Regions from separate parts of the Alteromonas sp. genome, predicted to be linked through region 2. Evidence: predicted binding sites of a transcription regulator. Region 2 holds the regulator's gene; each other region holds the start of a gene.
What was found. Region 2 encodes FNR, which switches genes on or off when oxygen is low (the NO sensors DNR and NnrR bind a similar motif). Its sites were predicted from a motif close to TTGATCTAGATCAA; they were not measured.
Positions count from the first base shown of each region.

Region 1: a site for FNR is predicted at 2,476-2,489, ahead of hemN (oxygen-independent coproporphyrinogen III oxidase). Genes of this name have one in related genera too.
Region 3: a site for FNR is predicted at 1,656-1,669, ahead of clpB (ATP-dependent chaperone ClpB). Genes of this name have one in related genera too.
Region 4: a site for FNR is predicted at 1,782-1,795, ahead of ccoN (cytochrome-c oxidase, cbb3-type subunit I). Genes of this name have one in related genera too.

Region 1 is NZ_CFHOXV010000027.1:41,878-46,166, reverse strand. It holds gene AC4PME_RS14185 (TonB-dependent receptor) at 1-2,415, shown strand, start outside; gene hemN (oxygen-independent coproporphyrinogen III oxidase) at 2,549-3,922, shown strand; gene AC4PME_RS14175 (ATP-binding cassette domain-containing protein) at 3,915-4,289, opposite strand, start outside.
Region 2 is NZ_CFHOXV010000076.1:1,294-5,582, reverse strand. It holds gene uspE (universal stress protein UspE) at 1-920, opposite strand, end outside; gene fnr (fumarate/nitrate reduction transcriptional regulator Fnr) at 1,024-1,767, opposite strand; gene AC4PME_RS20330 (sulfite exporter TauE/SafE family protein) at 1,789-2,457, opposite strand; gene ccoS (cbb3-type cytochrome oxidase assembly protein CcoS) at 2,450-2,641, opposite strand; gene AC4PME_RS20320 (heavy metal translocating P-type ATPase) at 2,646-4,289, opposite strand, start outside.
Region 3 is NZ_CFHOXV010000012.1:2,354-6,642, forward strand. It holds gene clpB (ATP-dependent chaperone ClpB) at 1-1,557, opposite strand, end outside; gene AC4PME_RS09135 (benzaldehyde dehydrogenase) at 1,936-3,399, shown strand; gene AC4PME_RS09140 (NAD(P)-dependent alcohol dehydrogenase) at 3,411-4,289, shown strand, end outside.
Region 4 is NZ_CFHOXV010000043.1:32,020-36,308, forward strand. It holds gene AC4PME_RS17665 (cation:proton antiporter domain-containing protein) at 1-182, shown strand, start outside; gene bfr (bacterioferritin) at 312-788, shown strand; gene bfr (bacterioferritin) at 788-1,255, shown strand; gene AC4PME_RS17680 (hypothetical protein) at 1,288-1,740, opposite strand; gene ccoN (cytochrome-c oxidase, cbb3-type subunit I) at 1,971-3,404, shown strand; gene ccoO (cytochrome-c oxidase, cbb3-type subunit II) at 3,417-4,022, shown strand; gene AC4PME_RS17695 (cbb3-type cytochrome oxidase subunit 3) at 4,024-4,197, shown strand; gene ccoP (cytochrome-c oxidase, cbb3-type subunit III) at 4,202-4,289, shown strand, end outside.

The sequences.
Region 1 (4,289 bases), on a different contig from region 2:
CGGGATATGCAGGATGTGCCTGTTGCCATGTCGGCCATCACCGGAAAGATAATCAATGAAACAGCATCAATGGACGTTTTCGACATTCAGGGTTACGTACCGGCTTTTTCTGCCTTTCAAAGTCAAAGTGCGGTCAACTCCAGTTTTTCCATACGGGGAATTGGTACGTCGTCGCAAAATTACGGTTTTGAGTCATCTACCGGTCTTTATGTGGACGGCGTCTACCGGTCAAGACAGAATGCGGTGATTAATGATTTAGTCGATATTGATACTGTAGAAATTCTTCGCGGCCCTCAGGGCTCACTTTTCGGTAAGAATACTCCGGCTGGTGCAGTGGTTTTCAGAACGCGACAACCTGATTTTGAAAACGGTAATGGTTTTATTACAGCAACCGCCGGCAATGATGATTTGATCCGGTTAAGCGGAGCGACGTCAATCAATGTGATTGATAATAAACTGGCTGCCAGAGTATCAGGCTTCAGTACTCGCAGGGATGGATGGATTAACGATACAGGCTATGGTGAAAACTCAATTAATGACAGGAGCCGTTCCGGTGTGCGTCTGCAAACCCTGTATACGCCGTCAGACGACGTATCTGTGCGGGTGATTGCCGATTACGCAGAGCTCAATGAACATTGTTGCGGTGCATTAACGCTGCAGGATAACCGGCAAGCCAACGGTGTCGAAGGGAAATTCGGAACAGACACCTTGCTTATGATGCCGCCGTTTAATGCCACCTTATTTACCGGCGATGAGTTTTATCGCTATACCACGGCACTCAGCTCCCTGCCCGAATCCCGCATGCAGGACAAGGGGCTTTCTGCAGAAATAAACTGGCAAACATCCCCCGCATTATTGCTCACCTCCATCACAGCCTGGCGTGGCTTTGACAGCTTCGACCAGACAGACACAGATTTTACTGATGCAGACTTGCTTTCCACTACCAATAACGCCCGACAACAGGCGTTTTCCCAGGAGTTGCGGGCAACATGGTCCGGTGAGCATGTCACTACCATCGCCGGATTGTGGTATTTCAGCCAGAACCTTGACCTGGATTTTGCTATCACGACCGGTGACGCATTTCCGGCATTTTTCGCAGCGTTTGCGGCTGACCTGCAACCCCTGACTGACGGCATAAATGCCCTGAGTGTTGCAACATCCGGCCTTGTCCCCGCTGTTGCGCCAGCCACCCCCGGCCAGACTCAGTTTGCCCACAATGCTTATCAGCAACAGGACAGCCTGGCCGTGTTCAGCCAGACTGACTGGCAATTTGCTGAAGAATTTACCGTCACCGCCGGATTACGATACACCCGCGAAGATAAAACATTGACCGCCCGTTTTGATGAACAGGGCCCGGGCATTGACGGATTACCAACAGGTGCTGAAAACACTCCTGATCCGCTGAGTGCCGCTGTCGCTCTAGGCTCTTTTGCTCAGAGCCTGGCAACCGGTAATCCCCCTGATTACACGCAGCTCAGTGCGCTGCTTCCTTTTACTCAGGCGGGCTGGGGCTATTACTTTCTCGGTACAGCATCGGTACTTCCCCGCAGTGATCTGGATGAAAAACGTAACGACGGACAACTTACAGGGACGCTGAAACTAAGCTGGCAACCAGATAACAATAGCCTCTGGTATGCCAGTACCAGCACAGGGTTTAAATCGGGAGGCATGAATACAGATCGTATTGCCGAAGGGTTAAGCCCCCAATTTAACGCTGAAAAAGCCACCGCTTACGAACTGGGTGTGAAAAAGCAATTTCCGGAGAGAAACCTGCGTATTAACGGTGCACTGCATTATACCCAAATCAAAGATTTTCAGGCCTCGACCTTTACCGGTCTTGGTTTTAATTTACAAAATGCCGGCGACTTACATACCAAAGGGTATGAACTTGAAATTGTCTGGTTTCCTGTTTCCGATACCCGTGCCGGCCTGACTCTGGCCCGTACCCTTACCGGTTTTGATGATTTTGAAAAAGGCACCTGCCAGGTTGCTTATCCCTGGCACACCGGGACGGATGATCCCGGCCGGCCTTCTGTAAATACCCCCTACTGCTCCAGAACCGGCGATCGCCTGGGGTTTGAGCCTGAAACCTCTGCCAGCCTGACGTTGCAGCACACATTAATGGCAGGCGGGTATCCGGTTGTCATGGCTGCAGATTATCAGTACACGGGAGACTTGTTCCTTGATGATACGAACGATCCGTATAAACACAGCAGCAGTTATGCCCTGGTGAACGCCCGGGTTGAACTGTCAGTCCCCCAGTGGGATACACGCATCACGTTATGGGGCAGGAACCTGACAAATAAAGAGTACATCGCCAGAAACGGTTTCGATGTACCTGTTCAGGCCGGCAAGCTTATGGCTTATCCCGGCCAGCCGCTCTCCTGGGGTGTCACTGTTACCCGCGAGTTCTGATTGTCATTTCGAAGAGTAAACGCCGGCCGGTTGCGTTTTACAAAACTGGCTGGCGAAAACTTGAAGTAGATCAACAACGCCTCTTTGTCTGCTGATTATACTTTCCGTGCATTCTACTCAAGCCGGAATAACCATGTCAGCAAACGAATTATTCGATCCCGCTCGCCTGAAAAAATACAATATTAACGGGCCGCGCTATACCTCTTATCCTACCGCACTAACGTTTTCCGGGTTATCTGAACCAGCACCTCTGGAAAAAGCACTGAGTGTCACTCAGGCCAGCGGCGTTTCACTGTATGTACATATTCCTTTCTGCCACAGCCTTTGTTATTACTGCGGCTGCAATAAAATTGTGACCAGGCATCAGGAAAAAGCAGATCGTTATCTGGATTATCTGGAAAAAGAAATTCAACGGCGCGCGCCTGCTTTCCGCCACCGTAAAGTGGAACAAATACACTTAGGAGGCGGCACGCCTGGTTTCCTCACAGAGCAGCAGCAAACACGCCTGGCAGGCATGCTTAAATCGGCTTTTGATGTGGTCAGCGATGCAGAAATGAGTATTGAAATCGATCCCCGCCGTACCACGCCCGCTTATTTGCGACACCTGGCCTCTCTAGGCTATAACCGCCTGAGTATTGGTGTACAGGATACCGATTACCGTGTGCAGGAAGCGATAAACCGGGTTCAGAGCACCTCGCATATCGCCACGCTGGTAGATTGCGCCCGTTCCGCCGGATTTAAATCTGTGAATCTGGATCTGATTTACGGCCTGCCTCATCAGACAGCAGATACCTTTGCTTCAACACTGGCAGCGGTGAAGGCGATGGCGCCGGAGCGGATTTCCCTGTTCAGCTACGCCCATCTGCCTGAGCGGTTTGCTGCCCAGCGCAAAATAAAAGATGAATGGCTGCCTTCTGCACAGGTAAAAACAGGGCTTATGAAGCAAGCTATCACCAGCCTCACACAGGCAGGTTATGAAATGATTGGCATGGACCATTTCGCCCTGCCGTCTGACGAACTGGCTGAAGCGCAACGGAATAAAAAATTGCACCGGAATTTTCAGGGCTACACCACACGGGGAGATCTGGATTTACTGGGGCTTGGGGTTTCCTCTATCAGTGCCGCAGGCAATGCTTACCTGCAAAACCCGAAAACCCTGAATGACTATTACGGCAAACTCGATAGCAATGAAGAAGTTGCAGAAAAAGGCGTGTTTCTGTCACCCTCAGATCTGCTCAGACGCTACGTTATCCAACAATTAATGTGCAATCTTGCCGTGGACTTTGCCGCAACAGAGGCGCTTTTTGGTATTCAGTTCCGCCATCATTTTGAGCCGGAACTGGCGGCACTGAAAGAATTTGAAGAAGATGGATTATTACAGGTAACCGGAACGGGTATCGAGGTATTTCCGTCAGCAAGACTGTTTATCCGCATCATCTGTATGACTTTCGACGCTTACCTTAAAGGCAGCGCCGCAATTCAGCACCGGTATTCCAGAGTTATCTGAGTTTAAACCTGGCGGTTACAGCTTCTCCCTCACGGAACTGTAACCGTTCCTGGGACAACTGACTGATCAGCGCAAACAATCTGCTGCGGCCACACATCAGATTTATCATTACCTGCCCGCCCCGGCTTTCAGACACGGACTCAATGACACAGGGTAAGGCATTGACAATGGAAGAGGCGTTGGCTTCCTGCCGGTCGATACTGACATCCCTGGCGTCGATGGTCAGCATGGCCTGTTCCTTACTGACCACAGGATGGCGTGCATAGAGCGTATGCCCTTCGCATTCTATGGCATAACAAGCCTGCTCAGGCAGATGTGCTTTTAATGCGCCTTTGAGCACACTGAACTGCTGTTCGAAATTTGGCAT
Region 2 (4,289 bases):
TACTTAACCGGAGACGTAAACCCGTCAGGTTTAACCGCCAGCACATCGCAATTCAGGTTATCAATAACATGCTCTGCAGTATTGCCCAAAAAGGCGGCTGATAAGCCTGTACGTCCCACAGTACCGATGACGACGAGTTCTGCATCCAGCTGTTCAGTCACTTTCGGGATAGCTATATCGGGTGATCCCTCAACAACATGGCAATTTGCTACGCCGATCCCAAATTTAGCGCTGTGGTTTTCCATTTCCTGAACATGATGGTTTCGCACAGCGTTATGATACGTCTCAGGATTGAAATCGGGGATCTCAATGGCAATATTCAGTGGTGCAGAAGGATAGGCATTAACCAGATGTACCTGACCACTCAGTAACTCTGCGTAATCCTTTGCAATACCGGTCAACTTGTCATTCAGTTGTGCATGCTCTTTGTCTTCTGTACCCACATTGACTGCCGCAACAATATTACCGTGTTCAGGCCAGGCATGGGCTTTGACAAGTAAAACCGGAGCCGGACATTTTCTCAGTAAGTGCCAGTCTGTCGGTGTAAAAAGCACTGATGCAAAATCATCGTGTTTGCGGGTAGCTTTAACGACCAGGTCAATCTGACGGTTAATGGTGTAGCGGGTAATGGCTTCGTAACGTTTATCACTCCACTCAACAGCAACCTGTACATCATAATCATCGTAGCGGGTCAGGTTTTTTTCTGCCCAGGCAATGCGGTCTTTGGTTACCGCATCACGCATGGCTTCACGCTCACTGCGGGTGAGCATTGTTGTCATGTCATAAGAAAAGTCGTATACAACAAGCAGTGCGTGTACTTCTGCACCGGTTTTACGGGCAATTTCGATGGCTCTTGAAAGGGCAGGTTGTTCAGGGTTGTCAGCCTGAACGACGGCGAGAATACGTTTGCAGGTGATCATGGCGTCTCTCCTTATTGATGCAGACAATAAATACTGCCTTCATCTTTAGTATAAGACTTACAGCAGGAGAGACGTTGTTTCAGATCAATATTTCAACGGGATCTTAATCCACGCAAAGGGTAGGAATGTCCATAGAGTGCAGCTTTTTATCCATAGCCGCAAAATCCAGAACAGTAATGAGCTTCCCGTCTACTTTTATAATGCCTTCTTTCTGGAAGCGGGTCAGTAAGCGGCTGATCGTTTCTACCGTTAAACCGAGATAATTACCTATTTCGTTGCGGGTCATACTCAAATTGAACTGACGGTGAGAAAAACCCCGTTCCTCAAAGCGACCGGACAGATGTGCGATAAAATAAATCAGGCGTTCTTCTGCCGTCCGTTTATTCAGCAGCATCATCATTTCGTGATCCTGCTTAATTTCAGCACTCATAAAGCGCATGATCTGATGGCGCAATTTCGGGAATTGCTCAGACATTTTTTCAAGAGTGGAATAGGGCAGTTCACACACCATAGCCGTTTCCAGCGCCTGAGTGTAACTCTGGTGAGTGTCGTCACGTAAACCGTCAAAACCGATAATATCGCCCGGGAAGTGGAAACTGATAATTTGCTCTTCACCTTCTTTATCGGTGACAAAAGACTTAAATGAACCTGCCCGTACAGCGTACAGAGAGGTAAATTTATCACCGGCTTCTACCAGGGTATCGTGTTTATGCAAAGGCTTTTTGCGTTCAATGATGTCATCCAGTGACTCAATCTCAGTTTTGTTGAGAGCCACGGGCAGACACAGATGGCTGAAACTGCAATTCTGGCAGTGTATAGAAAAATCCGAACGTTTTTGCATGCTCACTTTCCGCTGTTTGCGATAATTCTAATGTATAGTACTTAAAGCCCGCCACAACAGCAATAATGCGTAAAACAGCAAACTCAAAGCAATGATCTGACGAACTACGGGTTGTCTGAAACCTGAGGAAAGCCAGTCTGCACCAGCCCGGACAGCCAGCAACGCCGGTAGCGTTCCTAAACCAAAACCGGCCATGATTACTGCACCGGATATTGCCGTCCCTGAAGCCAGTGCCCACGTCAGGGTGGAATAAACCAGTCCACAGGGCAACCATCCCCAAATCATACCATAGGGAAAGGCGCTAATAGGAGACCTGAAAGGTAAAAACCGTTTCGACAGCGGCTGAATTCTCTGCCAGAGTTTACTGCCGAGGGCTTCAACAGCGGTCAGGCCACGCCACCAGTTACCCAGATAACAGGCCATGGCAATCAGCATGATGCCACTGAAGACGGCGAGTACGGGGCCGGTCACCGGTACAGCATCTTTTGCTATCTGCCCGATGCCGCCGGTAACAGCGCCGGCAAGTATGTAGCTGAATATACGACCAAAGTTGTAGCTAAGCGCATAGGGTAAAGGGGATGAGCCTGCCGGCGTGGCGGCAGACAGTGCCAGCGATACGCCGCCGCACATTCCCACACAATGAACGCCTCCGCCCAGCCCGACCAGCAAGGCAGATAAAAACGACAGATCACTCATTGAGTTTTTTTCGTTCTTCGGCCAGCTTTTTTTCTTCAGGAGATAAATCATCATCGAAAAGAATACTGTAGCCCTGGCGATCCAGGTCTTCAAACTGGTTCGATTTTACTGCCCAAAAAAATACGCCGATGGCAATGGCCACAATGATCACAGCAAGGGGAATAAGGACGTAAATTATACTCATAGCGTTACTTTAACAGTCTCGTCGAATTAGTGACTACCAGAATACTACTCAGGCTCATACCAATTACCGCCATCCACGGCGTCAGGATGCCGGACACTGCAAACGGCAGGATAACCAGATTGTAGCCTATGGCCCATCCCATATTCTGCCTGACAGTCACTTTTACTCTTCTGGCCATATGAGTGAGGTGTCCGAGTACAGCCAGCTTATCATTTAATAAAATCACATCCGCGGCACTTTTTGCGATATCCGTGGCATTACCCACTGCAATGCCAACATCAGCCGCTGCCATCACCGGTGCATCGTTAATACCATCACCCAGCATCATGACATGACGGCCCTGCCGCTGAAGGGCTGTCACAGCGTTTAATTTATCTTCAGGGCTGTTCCCGCCTGTGGCTTTGTCTACGGGTAAATTCGCTGCAATGTCGTCAACATTTTGCTGAATATCGCCACTCAGAATTATCCGCTCCAGTTGCGCCAGTTTGCTCAGGCTGTCTGCGGCATCCGCTTTAATTTTATCTGCTACACGAAAGGCGGCAACGGGCACACCGTTTTCGGTAAGAAACACGTTAGCGGGAAAGGGCGATATGCCGGCATTTATACCGGTGAAAGACGCTGAACCGGCTTTATAACTGCGGCCATTGCATTGTGCGCCGATCCCCATACCTGCCACAACGTCAACATGGCTCAGAATTAATGCATGATTGTTATCAGAAACAAAGGCTGCGGCAACCGGATGTTCTGAACGGGACTCTATTGCCCCCATTAAAGCCCGGATTTCACTTTCCCGTGCCGGATCAGCAAACCAGCTGTTTATCTGAGCAAACTTTCCTTCGGTCAGCGTTCCGGTTTTATCCAGCACCAGGGTATCTACGTGGTTGATTTGCTCCAGTGCATCGGCTCTTTTCAATAAAATGCCATGCCGGTTAAGGTTTGCCATTGCGCAGGTGAGGGCAGATGGCGTAGCCAGCCCCAGCGCACAGGGACAGGTTGCTACCAGTACCGCGATGCTAATCCAAAATGCATTGTCATTACCCTGCCAGTGCCAGTAAGCCCATGAGGATGCAGCCGTAATCAGTACTACGGCGACAAAATAACTGGAAAAGCGGTCAGCCATTAGAGCGACCCGGGGCTTTGCAGCCATAGCGGTGGATTGCAAACGAATGATCTGATTTACCAGCGCAAATTTTAACGCCCTGGTGACAGTTACCGTTATTACGCCGGTACGGTTTACCGTACCCCCGAATACCGTATCGCCGGTTTGTTTGCGCACCGGATTAAACTCGCCTGTAAGCATCGATTCATCGGTTTCACTGGCACCTTCAGTCACAATGCCGTCTACGGGAATGGTCTCTCCGGCTTTGACCACAACAGCATCACCGGTTTTGAGCGATTTTGCCAGCACCTGGGTAACGGTGTTATCTGCAGCCACCTGATTAGCGGTTACCGGTATATATTGCAACATATTCGCTGAGATCTGCGCGGCGCGGTGCCTGCTCCGGTGTTCGAGAAAACGACTCAGTAAAAGCAGGAAAATAAACATGCAAACTGATTCAAAATACACTTCGCCGCGACCGGTAACCGTTGCAAACAGACCGGACAGCCAGGTGCCCAACACCGCAATACTCACCGGTACATCCATATT
Region 3 (4,289 bases), on a different contig from region 2:
GTTCTCCGCCGCTTTTTCCAGTTTCATTTCCAGCTCAGGAATACGACCGTACTGCAGCTCTGACATACGATTCAGATCTGACGCCCGGCGGGCGATTTCCAAATCGAGTTTCGCCTGCTCCAGTTCAGACTTGATGGTTTGCGTACCCTGCATCGCATCCTTTTCTTCGCGCCAGATTTTATCCAGACCGGACAATTTGTTTTCAGCCTGTTCACGCTCCAGCTCGATCATTTCCAGGCGCTTGTGGCTGGCATCGTCTGTTTCTTTTGCCAGTGCCTGCTCTTCCAGTTTTAACTGGATGATGCGGCGCTCAAGCCTGTCCATATCTTCAGGCTTGGAATCAATTTGCAGACGAATGCTGGAAGCCGCTTCATCAATAAGATCGATAGCTTTATCAGGCAACTGACGGTCACTGATATAACGGTGTGACAATGTAGCCGCCGCGACAATGGCCGGGTCGGTGATATCTACCGAGTGGTGAAGCTCATAACGTTCTTTCAAACCACGTAAAATGGCGATGGTATCTTCCACACTCGGCTCATCCACCAGCACTTTCTGGAAGCGACGTTCAAGAGCGGCGTCTTTCTCGATATACTGACGGTATTCGTCCAGCGTGGTTGCGCCCACACAATGCAGTTCACCGCGAGCGAGAGCTGGCTTAAGCATATTACCGGCATCCATCGCGCCGTCGCCTTTACCGGCGCCGACCATGGTATGGAGCTCATCAATGAACAGAATGACACGGCCTTCTTCTTTGGCCAGTTCATTGAGTACCGCTTTCAGCCGTTCTTCAAATTCACCACGGTACTTCGCACCGGCCACTAACGCGCCCATGTCGAGGGACAGTACCCGCTTATCCTTCAGCCCTTCCGGTACTTCACCATTAATAATACGCTGGGCAAGTCCTTCAACAATGGCGGTTTTACCTACACCGGGTTCACCAATTAACACAGGGTTATTCTTAGTCCGGCGTTGCAATACCTGTACGGTGCGGCGGATTTCGTCATCACGGCCTATCACCGGGTCCAGCTTGCCCTGTTCTGCCCGTTCGGTCAGATCAGTGGTGTATTTTTCCAGCGCCTGACGCACATCTTCAGCGTTAGGATCTGTCACTTTCTGACCGCCACGCATTTTATCAATGGCCGTTTCGATTTGATCCTTTGTCACATTCAGGCTTTTCAGCAAATCACCTAATTTGCCTTTGTCCTGAAGCGCTGCCAGCACAAAAATTTCAGATGTGATGTATTCATCTTTGCGCTGCTGGGCAATCTTGTCGCACAGGTTCAGCAAAATTCCGCTGTCCTTGCTTAACTGTACATCGCCACCGATGCCGTCAACCCGTGGAAGCCGCTCGATCGCTTCAGCCAGAGAAGAGCGTAATGCATTCACATTTACGTGGGCTTGATCGAGTAACGGACGTACAGAGCCGCCCTGTTGATTCAGCATGGCTGTCATCAGGTGCACGGGCTCAATAAACTGATGATCCCGACCCAGTGCCAGAGACTGTGCGTCGGAAATCGCTAATTGAAATTTACTGGTAAATCTATCTAATCGCATGAAAAATCCCCTGCAAAAGTAGTGCTATTTAAATAGGTATCGTACACATGCTATTCAAGTTCATTACGCAAAAAATTAGTGACGAACCTATCCACTTATTGACGTCAGTCAATCTTTTTAGTGGGTCATTTCGATTCTTCCTTCCACAATCGAAAAATTTGCAAACGGCTCTCACGTTTCGCGTACAGCGTTCAGGTTATGAACATGCCAGACAATCGCATTGTTCATTAGCTGGACATTTTCGATACCTATTGCCCGAAAACAGCGGCTGGCACAGGTGATGCTGTTAATCTGGCACAGGTGATGCTGTTAATAAGGTGTACATCGACACCGATGAATCATTCACTGGCTCTGAGAGCCTGAGCGAAAGAGGTTGTAATGACAGAATCATTCATTGCCAATGCGATTTGGCAGGAAAAACTATTTACCGGCAAATGGGTATCCGGTTCAGCCAAGCCGGTTATTGTGACTGAACCTGCGTCTGGAAAAGAACTTGGACAAATCGCCATGGCGAGTCCGGAAGATGTGAGTCGAAGCTGTACAACAGCGAAAAAAGCGTCTCCCACCTGGTCTGCCACCCACTTTGAAGAGCGGGCTGCGGTATTGCGCAAAGCCGCTCAGGTGATGCAAGAGCACTTTAACGACATCACCGATGTGTTGATCCGTGAAAGTGGTTCAATCAGAGCAAAAGCCGAATTTGAAGTTTCACTCAGTATAAAAGTACTGAACGAAAGCGCAGCCTTGCCTTCACAAAGCCAGGGAGAAGTCTTACCTGCCGCGCCGGGCAAAATCAGTATCGCCCGTCGTAAACCTCTGGGTGTTATAGGCGTTATCTCGCCATTTAACTTTCCATTGTATCTTGCCATTCGGGCGGTTGCTCCGGCGCTTGCAGTGGGCAATGCGGTTGTGCTTAAACCTGATCCCCGAACCGCCGTGTGCGGCGGCGTTACTATCGCCCGGGTGTTCGAATTAGCCGGATTACCTGAAGGTATACTGCATATGTTACCGGGTGATGGCGCGGCCGGTGCCGCATTAACCGGGCACCCGGATGTGGCGATGATTCAGTTTACCGGCTCGACCAGCGCAGGTAAAAAAGTAGGCGAAGCTGCCAGCCGCCACCTCAAAAAAGTGTCCCTTGAACTGGGTGGAAAGAACTCACTGATTATTCTGGACGATGCCGACATAGATCTTGCTATCTCGAACGCGACCTGGGGTGCCTGGCTACACCAGGGGCAAATTTGTATGTCTACCGGCCGCATTCTTGTGCAGCGTAAAATTTATCAGGCGTTTGTCAGTAAACTGGCAGAAAAAGCCGGGCAACTGCCAGTGGGAGATCCTGCCACCGGGCAGGTCGCACTTGGCCCAATCATTAATGAGCAACAGCGCGATAACATTAGCCGAATTCTCAAAGCGGCAGTAGAAGGTGGCGCCAAAATAGAGGCTGGCGGCGATTATTCCGGTTTGTTTTTCCAACCGACAGTGCTCAGCGGTGTGACGCCGGAAAGTCCGGCATTTAATGAAGAAATTTTTGGTCCGGTAGCCGTTGTTATCCCTTTCGATACCGACGAGGAAGCAGCGCAACTGGCGAATCAAACCGAGTATGGCTTATCAGCGGGCATCATCGCCAGTAATGTCGGGCGGGCGCTCAACTTAAGTCAGCAACTCAACACGGGTCTGCTTCATATTAATGATCAGACTGTCAATGATGAGGTAGTTAATCCATTTGGTGGAACCGGCGCATCCGGCAACGGCACCAGTGTGGGCGGCGCTGCTAATTGGGAAGAATTCACCCAATGGCAATGGCTGACTATCCAATCTGAAGCCCCTCGATATCCATTATAAGGAACAAGATAATGTCTGAAATTACGCAAATTCGCGCGGCAGTGACTCGCGCCAAAGGCGCCCCTTTTGAATTAGAAGAGGCGCAAATCCGTGCACCGAAAGACGATGAAGTATTGGTTAAAATAGTGGCAACCGGTATGTGCCACACGGATATGATTGTGCGTGATCAATACTATCCCGTCCCTCTTCCTGCGGTATTAGGTCATGAGGGTTCCGGGGTGATTACGGCGGTGGGCCCGCTGGTAAAAGATCTTCAGGTGGGCGACCACGTGGTACTCACATTCGGTTACTGCACACACTGTAAACCCTGTAACCACGGTCACGCCACCTATTGCCAGGAATTCTATCCCCGCAACTTCAGTGGCATAGGAACCGATGGCGAAACCGCTATTCAAGATGCCAATGGTAAGCCACTGCACGATCATTTCTTTGCTCAGTCGTCCTTTGCCACCTATGCACTGAGTTTGGAAAGTAACGCCATCAAGGTAAGTAAAGACGCCAAATTGGAGCTGCTAGGTCCGCTCGGTTGCGGTATTCAAACCGGTGCTGGTGCGGTAATTAATTCACTGAAAGTCACGCCGGGTAGCAGTTTTGTGTCTTATGGTTCAGGTGCGGTAGGCTTGTCATCAGTAATGGCGGCACGGGTTGCCGGCGCCACCACGATTATTGCAACCGACGTGGTTGAATCCCGTCTTGAACTGGCAAAGGAACTCGGTGCAACCCATGTTATTAACAGTAAAGACGAAGACGTGATTGAACGGGTAAAAGAAATTACCGGTGGTGGCGCCGACTTTGCCCTTGAGTCAACCGGCCGCCCTGCGGTGTTAAGACAAGGGATTGATGCCCTGGGGCTGATGGGCACCATTGGTGTAGTCGGTGCGCCAGCACTA
Region 4 (4,289 bases), on a different contig from region 2:
TTACCCGACAGCTACAGTTCTCTGGATACACCGGTAAAATCGCTGCCATCGCCCGCTATGAAGATGAGGTGGAAACCTTATTAAGTAAAGGTGTAGACAAGGTATTTAACTTTTTCACCGAGGCAGGCCTGGGTTTTGCTGAAGAATCATTGGCTTATGTTAATGATTCATCTGCTAAATAGAGGACTAATAAGAACACAGGACGACATGGAAATTGTTATCATTTGCATACCATTGATTTATAAAGATTTTTTTTGATTTAACGCAAAGATTGCCATATACTGTGTGCAGTTAATTTAAGGAATACCGTTATGAAAGGCGATAAACAAGTCATCGCGAAACTCAACGAAGTATTGACCAGTGAACTGACGTCCATCAATCAGTATTTTCTGCATGCACGGATGTTTAAAAACTGGGGCTTCGGCGAGCTCAACGAAAAGAATTACAAGAAGTCCATCAAAGACATGAAACAGGCTGATGCTATCATCGAGCGCGTTCTGTTTTTAGAAGGACTTCCGAACCTGCAGGCACTGGGCAAGCTGTATATCGGTGAAGACACCGTAGAGATGCTTAAGTGTGACAGCCGTTTTCAGCTGGAACAAATTCCCCTGCTGAAAGACGCCATCAAGCTATGCGAAGAAAAGCAGGATTACGTAAGCCGTGACCTGCTGGAAGATATTCTGGAGTACGAAGAAGAGCATCTCGACTGGATTGAAACCCAGGAATATCAGATTGATGCAATGGGTCTTGAAACGTACCTGCTAAAACAGATTGAGGGAGATGACTAATGAAAGGTAACGCGAAAATCAATGACGCGCTGAATGAGCTGTTGTCTTATGAACTGGCAGCAATGGATCAGTATTTCATTCACTCTCAGATGTATCTGGACTGGGGCCTGAACAAGCTTTACGAGCGTATCAACCATGAGTTTGATGACGAAAAAGGCCATGCCACAAAACTGATTGAACGCATGCTGTTTTTAGAAGGCACGCCTGACATGGTTACCCGTACCGGCTATAAGGTTGGTCACGACGTACCGTCAATGCTGGAAAGTGACTTACGCGTTGAATACGAAGTCGATGCTAAACTGAAAGAAGTTATCGCCTTGTGTGAACAGGAAAATGACTACGTTACCCGTGATATCCTGGTTGAATTACTTGACGACACGGAAGTAGATCACGCTCACTGGCTGGAACAGCAACTGGGCCTGATTAAGCGCCTGGGTCTGCAGCTTTACATGCACTCACAGATGTAAGCCGGATTGTTTCGATAAATGCCCTGACATGTTCAGGGCATTTTTGTTTCGAAGAACATCACGTAGGGGTCCGGTTTATCTTTTACATGGATCAACATTTTCCAGCGCATTTGTGGCTCAGAACAACTCCCCAGCATAAACCATCCGGACCAGCTGCCTTCTTTTATCCGTTCTGCCAGCACCGGCACCTTGCCCATATACATGTTTACCCCTTCAATCCAAACACTCTCAATTTGTTGAGAAAAGGGTAAAGAAAAGTTAACTGTTATCGATTCTTCTGCCTCCGGTATACTTTCAAACGTGGCAGAAACCTTATTTTGTTCATGGCCAATTTCACAGGTCAAATTGACAAATGTACACGGATTGCCTAAACCGTTATCTATGTCTGTTGTTGTTACCTGTTGCTTTGAAAGATACACACCCAGCGCCAGGATCAGAATGAGTGTGGGAATGATGAATTTTTGCGCTTTTTTTGTTGTTTTCATGTGAAAATTATACTGTAAATAGCGACGGTTTATTACTACCTTTGACGGAGATCAACCCCGACTAGTTTATGGTATCTTTTTGTAAATAAAAATCTTATTATCCGCGTACCAGCTGACCTGTCTATAATTACAACAGAATTAAAAAGGTCAAGCGTTAAGCCTGCAACTTGCGCAAAACCGGAATCCGGCAGTTGGAAACCCATTTACCATTGAAGTGGAATATCAATCAAATGAGTGAAATAAGCCAAGCACAACCTGATTACAACTATAAAGTAGTCAGGCAATTTACCATCATGACAATCGTCTGGGGTATTATCGGCATGGGGCTGGGAGTATTTATTGCTGCGCAATTGTTTGCTCCTGCACTTAACTTCGATACACCCTGGCTGACGTTTTCCCGATTAAGACCGTTACATACCAACGCAGTCATTTTCGCTTTCGGCGGATGTGCACTGTTTGCAACGTCTTATTATATTGTTCAGCGTACCAGTCAGGTACGTTTATTCAGCGACAAACTTGCTGCCTTTACCTTTTGGGGCTGGCAGGCCGTTATCGTTCTTGCTGTTGTCACTTTGCCCTTCGGCATTACTTCCAGCAAGGAATACGCTGAACTTGAATGGCCTATCGATATCCTTATCGCGCTGGTCTGGATTGCTTACATCATAAATTTTTTCGGTACCATCATCATTCGTAAGGTATCGCACATTTATGTAGCAAACTGGTTCCTCGGCGCGTTTATGCTTACCGTAGCAGTGCTCCACATCGGTAACAGTATGGCGATTCCGGTTTCCTTCACGAAATCTTATTCACTGTATGCAGGTGCGGTGGATGCCATGATGCAGTGGTGGTATGGACACAATGCGGTTGGCTTTTTCCTGACAGCGGGTTTCCTTGGCATGATGTACTACTTCGTGCCTAAACAGGCGGGACGCCCGGTGTACTCTTACCGCTTATCCATTATTCACTTCTGGGCTCTGATTTCACTATACATCTGGGCCGGTCCTCACCACCTTCACTTCACGGCGCTGCCAGACTGGACGCAGTCCCTGGGTATGGTGATGTCGGTTATTCTGTTCGTGCCCTCCTGGGGCGGCATGATCAACGGGATCATGACGTTGTCAGGTGCATGGCACAAGCTGCGTACGGACCCGGTGCTGCGTTTCCTGATTGTTTCATTGTCTTTCTACGGCATGTCGACCTTTGAAGGCCCGATGATGGCCATCAAAACCGTCAATGCGCTGTCTCACTACACCGACTGGACTATCGGTCACGTTCACTCAGGCGCACTGGGCTGGGTAGCCATGGTGTCCATCGGCTCTGTATATCACCTCATTCCTGTATTGTTCGGACAACGTGCAATGTACTCCACCAAACTGGTGAACGTGCACTTCTGGCTGGCTACTATTGGAGTGGTGCTTTACATCGTTGCCATGTGGATGTCCGGTGTACTGCAAGGTCTCATGTGGCGAGCAGTGAACGCCGACGGAACGCTGACCTACAGCTTCGTTGAGTCACTGGAAGCCTCCAAACCCTTCTATGTGGTGCGCTTTATCGGTGGTTTGTTTGTGGTTGCCGGCATGCTGGTGATGGCCTACAACACCTGGAAAACTGTACGTGCGCCCAAGGGCAGCATTGCAGCTGAACCCGCCGCGCAGGCAGCATAAGGAGTCGTTGTTGTGAAGAATCCACATGAAATAATTGAGAAAAACATTGGCCTGATGACTGTGCTTATTCTGATTGCTATCAGTTTTGGTGCTTTAGTTCAAATTTTGCCGCTGATGTTTCAGCAACAGGTACTTGAACCGGTTAAGGGATTAAAACCCTATACAGCACTGCAACTGGAAGGTCGCGATATCTACATCCGTGAAGGGTGTGTTGGCTGTCACAGCCAGATGATTCGTCCGTTCCGTGCCGAAACAGAACGTTACGGCCACTATTCAGTTGCCGGTGAGTCGGTATGGGAGCATCCCTTCCTGTGGGGTTCAAAACGTACCGGTCCTGACCTGGCGCGTGTTGGTGGCCGCTACAGTGACGAATGGCACCGTGTTCACCTGATTAATCCCCGCAACGTGGTACCGGAGTCTAACATGCCCGGTTTCCCGTGGCTGGCAGAGAATACGCTCAGCGGTGAAGATACCGCGAAGAAAATGGAAGTGTTCCGCGGCTTTGGTGTGCCTTACACCGATGATGATATCGCCGGTGCACAGGCGGCAGTAAAGGGTAAAACAGAAATGCAGGCCCTGATTGCTTACCTTCAATCCCTCGGCACATATCTGAACTGATATGGATCAGGGAATAGCGGGCAGCATTTTTACTGTCGTAGTGTTTGTTTGCTTCATTGGCGTGGTCTGGTGGGCGTTCAGCGGTCGCAATAAAAAGCGATTCGACGAAGCGGCCAACCTGCCCTTTGCCGACGAAGTGAAAGAGAAATCTCAAAAGAATAAGCAGGAGTCTTGAACTCATGAGCACGTTTTGGACAATTTGGATCTCAGTGATCACGCTGGGTACCATTATCGGCTGCTTCATCCTGTTACGCTGGGCACTGGCTA